DNA from 3 places in the Faecalibacterium sp. BIOML-A4 genome. Region 3 is predicted to be linked to each of the others. Evidence: riboswitches for the same ligand, from Rfam matches in the RefSeq annotation. Region 3 holds a riboswitch; each other region holds the start of a gene.
What was found. Region 3 has a riboswitch for thiamine pyrophosphate ahead of GKG34_RS04320 (energy-coupled thiamine transporter ThiT). Riboswitches for the same ligand answer to the same signal wherever they lie in the genome.
Positions count from the first base shown of each region.

Region 1: it holds a riboswitch for thiamine pyrophosphate, as region 3 does, so the genes downstream of both, thiD (bifunctional hydroxymethylpyrimidine kinase/phosphomethylpyrimidine kinase) here and GKG34_RS04320 (energy-coupled thiamine transporter ThiT) in region 3, are expected to answer to the same signal.
Region 2: it holds a riboswitch for thiamine pyrophosphate, as region 3 does, so the genes downstream of both, thiW (energy coupling factor transporter S component ThiW) here and GKG34_RS04320 (energy-coupled thiamine transporter ThiT) in region 3, are expected to answer to the same signal.

Region 1 is NZ_WKZG01000015.1:43,712-48,201, reverse strand. It holds gene GKG34_RS10820 (TENA/THI-4 family protein) at 1-160, opposite strand, end outside; gene thiD (bifunctional hydroxymethylpyrimidine kinase/phosphomethylpyrimidine kinase) at 153-953, opposite strand; TPP riboswitch at 1,010-1,117, opposite strand; gene GKG34_RS10810 (TIGR00730 family Rossman fold protein) at 1,213-1,749, shown strand; gene GKG34_RS10805 (D-isomer specific 2-hydroxyacid dehydrogenase family protein) at 1,791-2,687, opposite strand; gene GKG34_RS10800 (aspartate dehydrogenase domain-containing protein) at 2,703-3,503, opposite strand; gene GKG34_RS10795 (chromate transporter) at 3,638-4,210, shown strand; gene GKG34_RS10790 (chromate transporter) at 4,207-4,490, shown strand, end outside.
Region 2 is NZ_WKZG01000011.1:24,416-28,905, forward strand. It holds gene GKG34_RS08790 (threonine-phosphate decarboxylase) at 1-144, shown strand, start outside; gene GKG34_RS08795 (cobyric acid synthase) at 141-1,637, shown strand; gene GKG34_RS08800 (precorrin-8X methylmutase) at 1,634-2,308, shown strand; gene GKG34_RS08805 (hypothetical protein) at 2,471-2,707, opposite strand; TPP riboswitch at 2,894-3,001, shown strand; gene thiW (energy coupling factor transporter S component ThiW) at 3,291-3,806, shown strand; gene thiM (hydroxyethylthiazole kinase) at 3,822-4,490, shown strand, end outside.
Region 3 is NZ_WKZG01000004.1:129,557-134,046, reverse strand. It holds gene yfcE (phosphodiesterase) at 1-195, shown strand, start outside; gene GKG34_RS04335 (DNA glycosylase) at 195-1,031, shown strand; gene bilS (flavodoxin family protein BilS) at 1,124-1,615, opposite strand; tRNA gene GKG34_RS04325 (tRNA-Ala) at 1,679-1,754, opposite strand; gene GKG34_RS04320 (energy-coupled thiamine transporter ThiT) at 1,896-2,525, opposite strand; TPP riboswitch at 2,608-2,707, opposite strand; gene GKG34_RS04315 (sporulation transcriptional regulator SpoIIID) at 2,818-3,066, shown strand; gene sigG (RNA polymerase sporulation sigma factor SigG) at 3,117-3,884, opposite strand; gene GKG34_RS04305 (sigma-70 family RNA polymerase sigma factor) at 4,441-4,490, opposite strand, start outside.

The DNA.
Region 1 (4,490 bases), on a different contig from region 3:
ATTCCCGCAGGTAAAGACTGTCCTCCACGATGTAGCCCTTGAAGCAGGCTTCATCCAGTGTGCCATCCGCAAGTCTTTCCAGAAATTCCGAATGCAGGCACTGCTCCCACACGGGCAGACTTTCCTGCACCAGCTGCTGCACAAAGGTCTGCTCACTCACCCACAAACTCTCCCTTCAGTGCAAACATATGGTCCATCGGGCCGGAGCCGTGGCCCAGATCCAGCATGGCAGAAAGACAGCCGGAAATGTAGGCCTTTGCGCGCTCCACAGATGCATCCAGATCATAGCCCTTTGCCAGATTGGACGCAATAGCGCTGGACAGGGTGCAGCCGGTGCCGTGGGTATTGGGGTTTGCAATGCGCTTGCCGCGGAACCATTTGCCGCAGCCGTCCCGCCACAGAAGCTCGTCGGCATCGTTGATCTGGTGGCCGCCCTTGCACAGCACGGCACAGTGGTATTTCTCGCTGATCAGCTTTGCAGCGGCCTCCATTCCGGCCGCATCGGTGATCTTCATGCCGGAAAGGATCTCAGCCTCCGGAATGTTGGGGGTGACCACCTCTGCCATGGGCAGCAGCTTTTCGGTCAGTGCCTGCACGGCATCGTCCCGCAGCAGCTTGGAGCCGGAGGTGGCAACCATCACCGGGTCCACCACGATATGCTTTGCGCCATAGGTGTGCAGCTTTTCGGCGATCACACCGATCAGCTCTGCCGAGGATACCATGCCGATCTTGACGGCATCCGGGTAGATGTCGGTAAAAATGGCATCGATCTCCTGTGCCAGAAATTCGGGCGTGGCTTCAAAAATGCCGGTCACACCTGTGGTGTTCTGGGCAGTCAGTGCGGTAATGGCGCTCATGGCGTACACGCCGTTTGCAGTCATGGTTTTGATATCGGCCTGGATGCCAGCACCGCCGCTGGAATCGCTGCCGGCAATCGTCAATGCAGTTTTCATGGTTACAACTTCCTTTGCAAAAAATGCGGAAATGCCCGCAAAGAGGCACCTCCGCACTTTGAAGCAGCAGTATCTCCCTACGTTGGCATTGTCCAAATCAGGTCACAGGTCTGGGCAAACAGCCCACTCTCAGCCTGCTTTTGCAGGCTCCCTTTTTCTGCGTTCAAGAATACCACAGTGCCGCTGCATTTGCAAGGGGATGGCCCTTTTCAATCGGCCCGCTGCGTGGTAAAATGGAAAAAACAAAGGGGGAAATACCATGAACATCACGGTCTATCTTGGAGCAAATGCGGGCAATGATCCTGCGCTGGCGGAAGCTGTCCGGGAACTGGGCAGCTGGATCGGTGCAAACGGGCACCGCCTTGTGTACGGCGGCTCCCGCAGCGGCCTGATGGGCCAGCTTGCCCAGAGCGCGCTGGATGCAGGCGGCACGGTGACCGGTGTGGAACCGCAGTTCTTTGTGCAGCAGGAGCTGCAGCACGATGGCCTGACCAAGCTGATTGTCACCAAGGATATGACCGAGCGCAAGACGAAGATGATCGAGCTGGGCGATGCCTTCATCGCATTCCCCGGCGGCACCGGCACGCTGGAAGAGATCGCAGAGGTAATGTCCAAGGTCTCGCTGGGCCAGTTGGACGCGCCCTGCATCCTGTATGATCTGAACGGCTACTACGACAGCCTGAAAGCACTGCTTGCCAAAATGATCGAGAAAGGCCTTTCCACGCCGCAGCGCCAGCAGGGCATCCGATTTGCGGCGAATCTGGAAGAGATCACAACAATTTTGAATAAAGCCTAAAAGGAAACGCTTCCCCGGCCGGGAAGCGTTTCCTTTTTATATCATTCTCCCAGTGCAGTGCGGATATTTGCAAGCACCTTCTGGCTCAGCAGCACAAAAGCCTGCTTGGTGCGTCCGGCAGAAACATTCGCGCAATGCACATTCTCACGGGCAAAGAAGTCTTCGCCCACCGGGCCGGCAGCGGCACGGGTGTCACAGAAGAAGTGGGTGCCCGGCAGAGCAAGCCACTGTTCCAGAGCAGCAGAGTCAAAGCCCGGGCCGATGGAGGTGTTGAACAGCACCTTGCCTGCGCCCAGCTGTGCAAATTCGTCCTTGCCCAACAGCAGTACGTTCTTGTTCAGGCAGGTGAGCACCACCTCGCTCTCGGTCAGCAGCTGTGCCAGCGGCTTATAGGCCATGCCCACAGCTTCGGCATCCGGCTTGCGGGTGCGGCTGTAATAGGCAATGTCGGCACCCATGAACTGCAGTGCATCGGCGATCATTTTGCCGGACACACCCAGCCCGATGACGCCGACCTTCAGCCCGGTGATCTCCACCGGCTCGTCCCGCAGCATGGGCATCCCAAAACCGTGCAGGATGCCGGTGAGCTCATGCAGGACGTACTCCACAACGCCGCGGTCGCCGTAGTCCCGGATGCCCAGCACTTTGATGCCGCGGGTGCGGGCGTAGGCGATATCCACATTGGCGCTTTCCTCAGAATACAGGCTGCAGCACATGCCGATGTAACGGATATTCGGGCAGCGCTCGATCACATTTTTGCCCATGCGGGAGGTGTAGCTCAGAAGTACAGCATCGGCATCTCCGATACGCCGCACGATCTGGTCATCGCTGGCCGGGATATCGCGGTACAGGGTCACCTCTTCTGCATACTGATGCAGTTCCTGCTCAGCGGAGGGGATCAGACTGACCGGCTCAATGGCCACCAGTTTGTTGAACATCTGCAAAGCCCTCCTTTAATAGAAGCATACGGGGGAGGAGAGGTTGCGCAGCAGGGCAACTACGCTCCAACCGGCAATGGCGCTGGTGGAAGAGCAGATATCCACCACGGCCTTCACGCCCTCGATCTCGGCGGTGATGCAGTGGTCGTCGCCCACCCAGCCGGGGACGGAATGCATGGTCACGCCGGTGATCTCCGGGCCGGTGGTGGCCAGCGAGGTGGCAACAGCCACATTCACGCGGCGGGGGAAGGTGGCAATGGCCTGCTTGGCATTGCCGGTGAACACAGTGGTCTTTTCGGTATCGGTCAGCAGGTGGTCGGCCCATACCGGCGTGTTGCGGAAGCCCTTGGCTCCGGTGTGGGTCTCAATGCCTGCCGTCTCGGCCAGCTTCTGCGCCTCGGCCATCAGGGTGACGGTCTGCAGCACATCAAAGCCGCCAATGGCACCGCTTGCCAGATGCACCTTGGCACCGCCCTCCACGGCAGCGGCCTTGACCTGCTCGTAAAAATCAAGGTCCGCAAAGGCACCAATGGAAATAATGACCAGATTCACGCCTTTTTTCAGTACAGGCACAGCCATGGCGCGCACAGCCTCCACCGAAGCGGTCTCCACGATGTACTCCGGCTCCAGCGCCAGCAGGGCATCCACATCGTCACACACGGCACAGCCCACCGTTTCGGCAGTCTTTTCCGCCGAAGCACGGGTGCGGCTGGTCACGCCCACCAGCTCATAGTCCGGCAGCAGACCGTTCTTCCATGCGTTGGCCACAATGCCGCCCAGAAATCCGCAGCCTACAATGCCAAATTTTGTTTTCATATCCTAAACTCCTTTTTCTGCTTTTTCCAAAGAAAACAGCTTTCTGCTTTTTCCAAAGAAAACAGCATATTCCATTAAAGTATATCATATCAAAACAAAAAATGATATAATAAGGCGCAAGAAAGGAGAAGGCTATGTCGAAAACAAAGGAGCTTTTCTGGACGTTTTTCAAAATTGGTGCGTTCACGTTTGGCGGCGGCTATGCCATGGTGGCTTTGCTGCAGAATGAATTTGTGGAAGAGAAAAAGTGGGTGACAAAAGAAGAATTTCTGGACATGGTGGCAATTGCGGAGTCTACGCCCGGCCCGGTGGCGGTGAACAGTGCCACCTACATCGGCTACAAGATCGAGGGTACGGCAGGTGCGGCAGCGTCCACGGTGGCGGTATGTCTTCCGTCCTTCGCGGTCATTTATCTGATCTCGCTGTTCTTTGACCAGTTCCTCCGCCTTTCGGTGGTGGCAAGTGCGTTCCACGGCATTCAGGTGTGTGTGATCTATCTGATCCTTTCCGCCGGACTGAAAATGCTGAAGCAGCTGGAACACAGCGTCTTCAATATTGTCATCCTGACCACGGTTGCGGCAGCGATGGTGGGCTGTTCCATTGCAGCAGTGTCATTCTCTTCCATTTTTTACATCCTGTTCAGCGGTGCGGCCGGGCTGCTGGTGTATGCAGTACAGCAGCTGCGGAAGGGGGAGAAGAAGCCGTGATCTATGTAGAACTTTTCTGGAATTTCCTCATGATCGGTGCGTTGTCCTTCGGCGGCGGCTACGGCATGATCTCGCTGGTGCGGGAAACGGTCTTAGGACACGGCTGGCTGACGGAAGGCGAATTTCTCAGCTTCATTGCCGTGTCGGAATCCACACCCGGCCCGCTGGCCATCAATATGGCCACCTTCATCGGTGCTTCACAGGGCGGCTTCTGGGGCGCGCTGTGTGCCACGCTGGGTGTGGTGCTGCCGTCTTTTGTGATCATTCTGCTCATTGCATC
Region 2 (4,490 bases), on a different contig from region 3:
CGCCGCAAGGGTGCGGTACTGCGCAGCTGCGGCAATTATCCGGGCCTTGATGCCAGCTGGTACCGCACCGCCGTGCGCACCGAGAATGAAAACCGGCAGCTGCTTGCACTGCTGGCCGAAACCCTGCCGGAGGTGGCACAATGAGCAAGGCAAAATGCATTATGGTGCAGGGCACCATGAGCGGTGCGGGCAAAAGCCTGCTGTGCGCGGCGCTGTGCCGCATCTTTGCGCAGGATGGCTACCGCGTGGCCCCTTTCAAAAGCCAGAACATGGCCCTGAACAGCTTCGTCACCCGCAACGGTGCAGAGATGGGCCGTGCTCAGGTGGTGCAGGCACAGGCTGCAGGCGTGGAGCCGGATGTGCGCATGAACCCCATCCTGCTCAAGCCCAGCAGCGATGTGGGCAGTCAGGTGATCGTGAACGGTAAGGCCCGGGGCCAGATGCCTGCCGCCGCCTACTTTAAAATGAAGCGCAGCCTTATCCCGGACATTCTGGAAGCCTACAACAGCCTTGCCGCCGAGAACGACATTATCGTGATCGAAGGCGCGGGCAGCCCGGCGGAGATCAACCTGAAAGCCGACGATATCGTGAACATGGGCCTTGCAAAGCTGGTGGATGCGCCGGTGCTGCTGGCGGGCGATATCGACCGGGGCGGCGTATTCGCCCAGCTGTACGGCACTGTGGAGCTGCTGGAAGCCGACGAGCGTGCCCGCATCAGGGGCCTGATCATCAACAAGTTCCGGGGCGATGTGGAGATCCTGCGGCCCGGCCTTGCCATGCTGGAAGAAAAAACGCAGTTGCCCGTGCTGGGCGTAGTGCCGTATCTGTGGGTGGAGATCGAGGACGAGGACTCCCTCTCCGACCGGCTGGATACAAAAGCTGCGGTCAAGCCGCTGGATATCGCCATCCTGCGCCTGCCGCATGTGTCCAACTTCACCGACTTTATCCCGCTGGAACAGCACCCGCTGCTGGGCGTGCGGTATGTGCAGCGCACCCGCCAGCTGGGTGCACCGGATCTCGTCATCCTGCCCGGCACCAAGAACACCATGGACGACCTGCGCTGGCTGCGGGAAAGCGGACTGGAAGCGGCGGTGCTCAGGCTTTCGGCAGCCGGTACGCCGGTGCTGGGCGTGTGCGGCGGCTATCAGATGCTGGGCGAACAGCTCTGCGACCCGGCAGGGGAGGAGAGCGGCACCCCCTGCACCCTGCGGGGCCTTGGCCTGCTGCCCACCACGACGGTGTTCGGCACCGAAAAGCACCTGACCCAGACCGCAGCCTGTGTGACCACAGAACCCTTTGCAGGCGCAAAGCTGACGGGCTACGAGATCCACGCAGGCCGCACCGAGGTGCGGGGCAGTGCGTTCTGCATCCTTGCAGACGGCACGCCGGAGGGCTGTGTGCAGGACGGTGTATTCGGTACCTACCTGCACGGCCTGTTCGACACCGGCGAACTGACCGAAAAACTGACCGCATTTTTGTGCAAACGGAAGGGCATCGATCCGGCAGGGGCCGAGCTTATCCCCATGGAGCAGTACCGTCAGCAGCAGTTTGATCTGCTTGCCGATGGTGTGCGCGCGGCACTGGATATGCCCGCCATCTATGCCGCCATGGGAATGCAAAAAGGAGACAACACATGACACCGCAGCATCATCTGCCCGCCGACATTGAACGGACGAGCATCTCCATTATCACAAGGGAACTGGACGAGCTGGGCCTGACCCCGCCGCCGGAGACGGCTGCGGTGGTCAAGCGGGTCATCCACACCACCGCGGATTTCGACTATGCCAAAAATCTGCGCTTTACACCCGGCGCGGTGGAAGCCGCAGTCAAGGCCCTGCACGCGGGTGCTTTCATCGTTACCGACACTAATATGGCGCTGGCGGGCATCACAAAGCCGGGCCTGAAAAAACTGAACGGTGAAGCCATCTGCTACATGGCAGACCCCGCTGTGGCCGAAGCCGCAAAGCAGGCGGGCACCACCCGTGCCGTTGCCGCCATGCACCGCGCTGCCCGGGAGCACCCGGGGGCCATTCTGGCCATTGGCAATGCGCCCACGGCCCTTTTGACCATTGCGGAGGAAATGGAAGCCGGTCTGCGGCCTGCACTGGTCATTGGCGTGCCGGTGGGGTTTGTGAATGTGGTGGAAAGCAAGGAAGTACTGTTTGCCGCCTGCGAGCGATACGGCGTGCCTGCCATCGCCGCCATGGGCCGCAAGGGCGGCAGCAATGTGGCTGCAGCCATCTGCAACGCCCTCATTTACTCTGCCACCGAAATGCTGGACCCCTCTGCCAGAGGGTGGAACGGATAAGGCGGAAACAGCATAACATCAAAAACCCGGAACCCTTTTTGAGCCGTTTTGGCCGAGAAAAGGTTCCGGGTTTTGTTCATGATTTTTTCAGAGAGCTATTTTGCAACAGCCCCATTTTCACGGAAAAGGTCCGAACCGAGCACGGCATCCACACTGCCGGCATCAGGCTGCGGGGAACGTCTTGTTCCACACTTCGATCACCTTGAACTTCGGGGTCCAGCCTTCGGGCTCAAAGCGGTCGCCCTTGGCACCCATGGTGCCCTGCTCGGTGCACCACTGTGCGGCCTTGGCCATATCAGGGTCGGTCACATCCGCAAAGGCGGGTGCGCACACGCTCAGCACCATGCACAGCGCCACGAGGGCTGAGAGCAGCCTTTGGGTCAGGGTCGTCTGCTTCATACGGAATTCCTCTTTTTTGCTTACGGGGGGGGTATGCGTCCACCTTGAAAATACCATAGTTCACCTTCTTTTTCAATAAAACCTGCGTGAAACGCCCCAAAACCTGCGTGAAAAACGTTTTGCAACGCTGTGCGCGCCTTTGCCCCCTCTTGCAATTTGTGCGCAAAGGGTGTAAAATACAGTCACAATCAAATACAGGGGAGCTTGTGAAGCAGGCTGAGAGGAAGTACTTAAACTTCGACCCTTTTACCTGATGCGGATAATGCCGCCGTAGGAAGTCAGAATGGATGATTTTTTGCAGGAGGCACCGCGGAAGGTGTCTCCTGTTTTTTGTTGTGTACCTATTACCATTAAGGAGGATACCTTGTACTTTTCTGCGGAAGTGCCGCAGCGGGCTGAGGGGGAGCGCCCTGAGCTTTGTGACCGTCAGCGATGGGAAGCCGTGTTCCGGCGTGAGAGGAGACCAGAAAGTCTCGACCGCTTCTTATAGTTCCTGCGCCGGGTCTGGCACCGGGTGCGGGCTGTTTGCGGAGGCGCTGTATGGTTTTGCTGCTTCCGCAGGTTTGGAGAGGAGCCTTGCCTTATGAAAAAAATCTCTGTGAAAAAGCTGGCGCTGGCCGGCATGCTGTGCGCTCTGTGCGTGGTGGGCAGCGTATTCAGCTTCCCCATGTTCGGCAGCAAATGTGCACCCATCCAGCACATGGTCAATGTGACCTGCGCGGTGCTGCTTGGCCCGTGGTGGGGCGTGGGCGTGGCCTTTGTGGCCTCGCTGCTGCGCAATCTGCTGGGTCTGGGCAGCCTGATGGCCTTCCCCGGCAGCATGTTCGGCGCACTGCTGTGCGGCCTTGTGTACCATAAGACCAAAAACATCCTTGCCACCATGGTGGGCGAGGTGTTCGGCACCAGCATTCTGGGCGGCCTGTGCGCTTACCCGGTGGCCATCTTCCTCATGGGCAAGAGCGCCGGCGACATCGCGTTCTATGCCTACATCGTGCCGTTCCTCATCTCCACTGCAGTGGGTTCCATCATTGCGGGCGTGCTGGTGTACAGCCTGCAGCGCTCCGGCGCTCTGCACAGCATGCAGAAGAGCCTTTCCTGACGGAGGGGCACCCGAATGTTCAAAACAGAATTCGAGAACCTGCGCCGCACCTGCCCGCTCATCCATAACATTACCAACTACGTCACCGTGAACGACTGCGCCAACATGGTGCTGGCCTGCGGTGCTTCGCCCATCATGGCCGACGATGCCGCCGAGGTGGAGGACATCACCACCATCTGCGGCGGTCTGAACATCAACATCGGCACCCTGAACAGCCGCACCATCACCAGCATGCTGCTGGCGGGCAAAAAGGCAAACCAGCTGGGCCATCCTGTGGTGCTGGACCCGGTGGGTGCGGGTGCATCCCGCCTGCGCACCGACACGGCTTTCCGCCTGCTCCGGGACGTAAAGTTCACCGTGATTCGCGGCAACATCTCGGAGATCAAAACGCTGGCCTCCGGCGCGGGAACCACCAAGGGCGTGGATGCCGATGTGGCCGATAAAGTTACTGAGGAAAATCTGGACAGTGCCGTGGCCTTTGCCAAGGCCTTTGCAGCCCAGACGGGTGCCGTTATTGCCATTACCGGTGCCATCGACATCGTGGCCGATGCCGAAAAAGCCTACTGCATCCGCAACGGCAATGCTATGATGAGCAGCATCACCGGTACGGGCTGCCAGCTTTCGGCCCTCACGGCGGCGTTCGTTACCGCCAACCCCGGACATCCGCTGGAAGCCGCTGCAGCC
Region 3 (4,490 bases):
CCGGGGGATGTCCTGCTGCATGGCCACACCCACATTCCGGCGTGGACAGAGTTCGGCGAAGGCAATCTCTACCTGAACCCCGGTTCTGTGAGCATCCCGAAGGAGGGGAGTGCACATAGCTATATGACACTGGAAGGGGAGACCTTCCTTTGGAAAACGCTGGAAGGCGAAGTGTACCGGGAGCTGGAGCTGTGATGGGGGCAATGGAGCTGGAAGAGAAAACGGTTCAGATCCGGGATGATTTCGACCCGGACAAAATTCTGGAAAGCGGCCAGTGCTTTCGCCCCCGGAAGCAGGCGGAGGGCTGGTATCGGTTTGTTTCCGGGGGACAGCTGCTTTACCTCAGACCACTGCGCAGCGGAACCTACACGGTGCGGTGTGAGCCGGGCGCATGGGAAACCTTCTGGCACGGTTACTTCGACCTTGGCCGCAGCTATGCCGCCCTGCGCGGAAAGCTGGACAGCCGGGACGACTTTCTGCAGCGTGCCATGGAATATGGCCGGGGCATCCGGGTGCTGCGTCAGGATGAGTGGGAGATGCTGGTCAGCTTCATCATCTCGCAGCGAAAGAGCATCCCGGCTATCCGCAGGGCGGTAGAGCTGCTTTCGGAGCGGTTTGGCGAGCGGCTGGGCAGCGATAGCGAAGGGCCGGTGTATGCGTTCCCGACAGCAGAAGCGCTCTGCTGTGCCGGGGAGCAGGCGCTGCAGGAGTGCGGCCTTGGCTACCGCACCCGCTACGTGCTGCATGCGGCGCAGCAGGCGGCAGAGGGCACACTGGACCTGAAGAAGCTGGCTTCCCTGCCCGATGAAGCACTTTTTGCCCGTTTGATGGAACTGGACGGTGTGGGCAAAAAGGTGGCAAACTGCGTGTGTCTGTTCGGCTATGGCCGTGTGGGCCGTGTGCCGGTGGATGTCTGGATCGAACGGCTCATCCGGGACGAGTTTGCCGGGCAGGACCCGTTCCCGCAGTTCGGGCTGGAAGCAGGCATCGTGCAGCAGTACCTGTTCTTTTATAAAAGAAGCGTGGGATAAGAACCGCGGAGCCGCAGGCAGGAGCGTAGGACCATCCGCTAAGCAAAAAAGGCAACGGCTTCCTCTGTTTGAGGAAAACCGCTGCCTTTTGATCATTTTACTGCCTGCTTTAACCGTTCCAGATCTTCTGCATCCGGGTGAGAAAGGGCGTTGTCAAAATTCTCGATCAGTGCATCCAGATTGGGCAGATGGATCGGCTGCTTTTTCATGCCCTCATACCGCTGGCGTACCGAAAGCGGCATCTTGCCCTGACACATATAACGGCCGAAGACCGTGTTGCTCCTGTCCAGTGAACGCTCCACCTTTTTCAGGATCTTGTTGAAATACTCCTCACTGCCGCCAAAGCCGGCGGTGCCAAAAAGGAAGATATTTTTGCCGTGCAGCTGCTTCAAAAAGTCCAAAGTGCTTTCGTCAGCGTTTCCCTTGTCTGTCCAGAAGCCCACATAGAGGTCGTCTGCTTCCATGGCAGCAGGGTCCGGGGTGCCAAAATAGCAGCAGTTTTCCTGTGGCAGACAGGCGTGCAGCGTGTCTGCCAATAATTTTGTGTTGCCTGTTTTACTGCTGAATACGATCGCGTAGCTCATAGTTTCTCCTTTGGTCGGTAACAACAAAAAACACCACACGTTTCCGTGCGGTGCTTTTCCTTCTGGTGGAGAATACCGGGATCGAACCGGTGACCTCTTGCATGCCATGCAAGCGCTCTCCCAGCTGAGCTAATCCCCCAGATGTTTGTGCCGTGCCTGACGACAGGAGTAATTATACCAGCGCTTTGCCGGATTGTCAACAGCTTTTTTGGGATTTTCTGCAAAAAAATTCCCGCCGGGGAAATGCCCTTCCCGGCGGGAAAAATGACTGCGAAAAAACTTACGCTCTTGCGTTCTGCGGGTCGAAGATCTGCGGTGCGACACGGATCAGGATCACCACAAGGACCGTGGTCAGAATGGCTTCGGGCAGCATGTAGGTGGCGTTGTACACGGCACTGTACAGCCAGCACAGACCGTCCACGCTCATGTTGGAGATGCCGGGAAAGCCGATTTCGGTCATCCAGCTGAAAGCGTAGTCGTAGTCCTTCCAGACGATGTAACCGGACAGAAAGCTGCACAAAAAGCGCAGCAGGCACACCACAAAGGCGCTGACACCGACACCCACGGTGCGGCTGCGGAAAGGCTTTGCGATCAGGCAGGCAAAGCCCAGAACCGTGAAGGCCAGAAGGTAGTCCAGCAGCACGCAGCCCACCTGTGCCGTGAGGGTCTGGCAGTATGCCAGATTGCCAAGGCCCTGCACAAGCTGGATCAGGCTGTTGACGAAAGCGGTCATGATGCCCCACTTTGCGCCGTGGCGGTAGCTCATTACCAGAATGGGCACCATGCTGAACAGGGTGATGGAACCGCCGTGGGGCATGAGCGGGATCTGGATCATGCTCAAAACGGTGGACAGGGCGATCATCAGCGCACCCTCCACCAGAATGCGGGTTTTGGAATAGGTTTTGGTCATAGGGATTCCTCTTCTCAGAACAATAGTACACAAAAACAAAATGCGCCCGCTTTCCAGCAGGCGCACGGGGTTTGTGAAAGAACGGACAGTTCTGCAAACTCCCACGCCGGCATTGTCCGGTCAGGTAAAAGGGTACTCCGCAAAACGCGGATCTCAGCCTTTCGGCACCCCTGTTTTTATGTCCATGCAAAAGTATAGCGCGTCCGGCGCAAAAGTCAAGCCCCGGCGGAACATATCTGCCCCGGCCTGTGCATAGGCTGTACCATAAGTTCACAATGGGAGGAGTCTGGATATGAAGGGAGACCCCGAACAGAGGGCGGTACAGCTGGGCGAATATATCGCGGCCAACCGGGCCACAGTGCGTGCGGCGGCAGCGGTGTTCGGGTGCAGCAAGTCCACCGTGCACAAGGATGTTGCGGTGCGGCTGCGGACGCTGCAGCCGGAGCTGTTCCGGCAGGTGCGGGCGGTTCTGGCCTGCAATAAGGCAGAGCGGCATCTGCGCGGCGGTGCGGCCACCCGGCGCAAATACAGCCGCAGATAAAAGACGGCACACTTCCGAACAAAACGGAAGCTGTGCCGCCTTTTTTAGGTTCAGTCCCGGGTGCGGAACTGGCTCAGTGCGCCTTTTTCCAACCGGCTGACCTGTGCCTGACTGATGCCGATCTCCTGTGCCACCTCCATCTGGGTCTTGCCCTGCAGGTAGCGCAGCTCCATGATCCGCTTTTCCCGCGGGGTCAGCCCGGCCACGGTCTGCCGGAACTGCAGCCCGCTGATCCAGCTGTCCTCGCCGTCCGGGTCCCGCACCTGATCGATCACATACATCGCATCGCCGCCATCGGTGTACACCGGCTCTTCCAGACTGATCGGCTCCACCACCGATTCCAGCGCCGCCGTCACTTCCCGGCGGGTGAGCCCGGCGCTCTGGGCAATCTCGTCCATGGTCGGCTCGCGGCCAAGCTGCTTTTCCAGCGCTTCGCGGCTCTGCATGGCCCGGTAGGCGGTATCCCGCAGGCTGCGGCTCACCCGCAGGGCATTGTTGTCCCGCAGAAAACGCCGGATCTCGCCAATGATCATGGGCACGCCGTAGGTGGAGAAGCGCACCGGCTGGGCGGGGTCAAAATGATCGATGGCCTTGATCAGGCCGATGCACCCCACCTGAAACAGGTCGTCCAGATTTTCGCCGCGCTGGGCGAACCGCTGCACCACGCTGAGCACCAGCCGCAGGTTGCCTTCCACCATTTGTTCCCGGGCTGCTGCATCACCGGCGTGGGCGCGGGCCAGCAGCTCCCGTTTTTCGGCTTCGGTCAGCACAGGCAGCTTTGCAGTGTTCATGCCGCACAGCTCCACTTTGTTGTACATCCAAACGCCCCCGGTCTGTTTTGATCTTCACCGGGAGTATGGGATGCGCAGCGGCATTGTATGCGTGGAAAAAACTGTGCGCTTTCCCGTTTGGCAGGAAAGCGCGGCAAAATATTGTTTTTTGTGCGGATCTATGATATGCTGTATTTGCGGCGGCAACGCCGCCATCAGGCGCTGTGCCCACAAACGCAGGCGGCTAGTCCTTACCGGTACTTGGGTGCCGGCTAAAGACGATTTTTTCTTGAAGATCTCGTTCTCCCCGGATGTCCAAGGGCGGAAAGGGGGGATGCACCATGACGTTCGAACAGGTCGTGCTTCTGCTCACGCTTCTCGGCGGAGCAATCTACGTTACGTTTGAAATTACATGGACTGTTTCTCACAGTGATGACAAAAAGAAAAAATGACCGCCTCGAGTCCCAATCCGAGCGGTCATCTTTTCTTGACTAATCCGGTAAGGAACTAGCCGTTTGCAGGGCCAGCGCCTTTTGTAGCTTTATTATACGCGAATCAGCGTGGATTGTCAAGCCCAGCGGGCGGCAGTCCGCGTTTTTTCACCTCACTCGTTTTCCAATTGTACTTTTAAGGTGTGGATGATCCGTTTTTCCA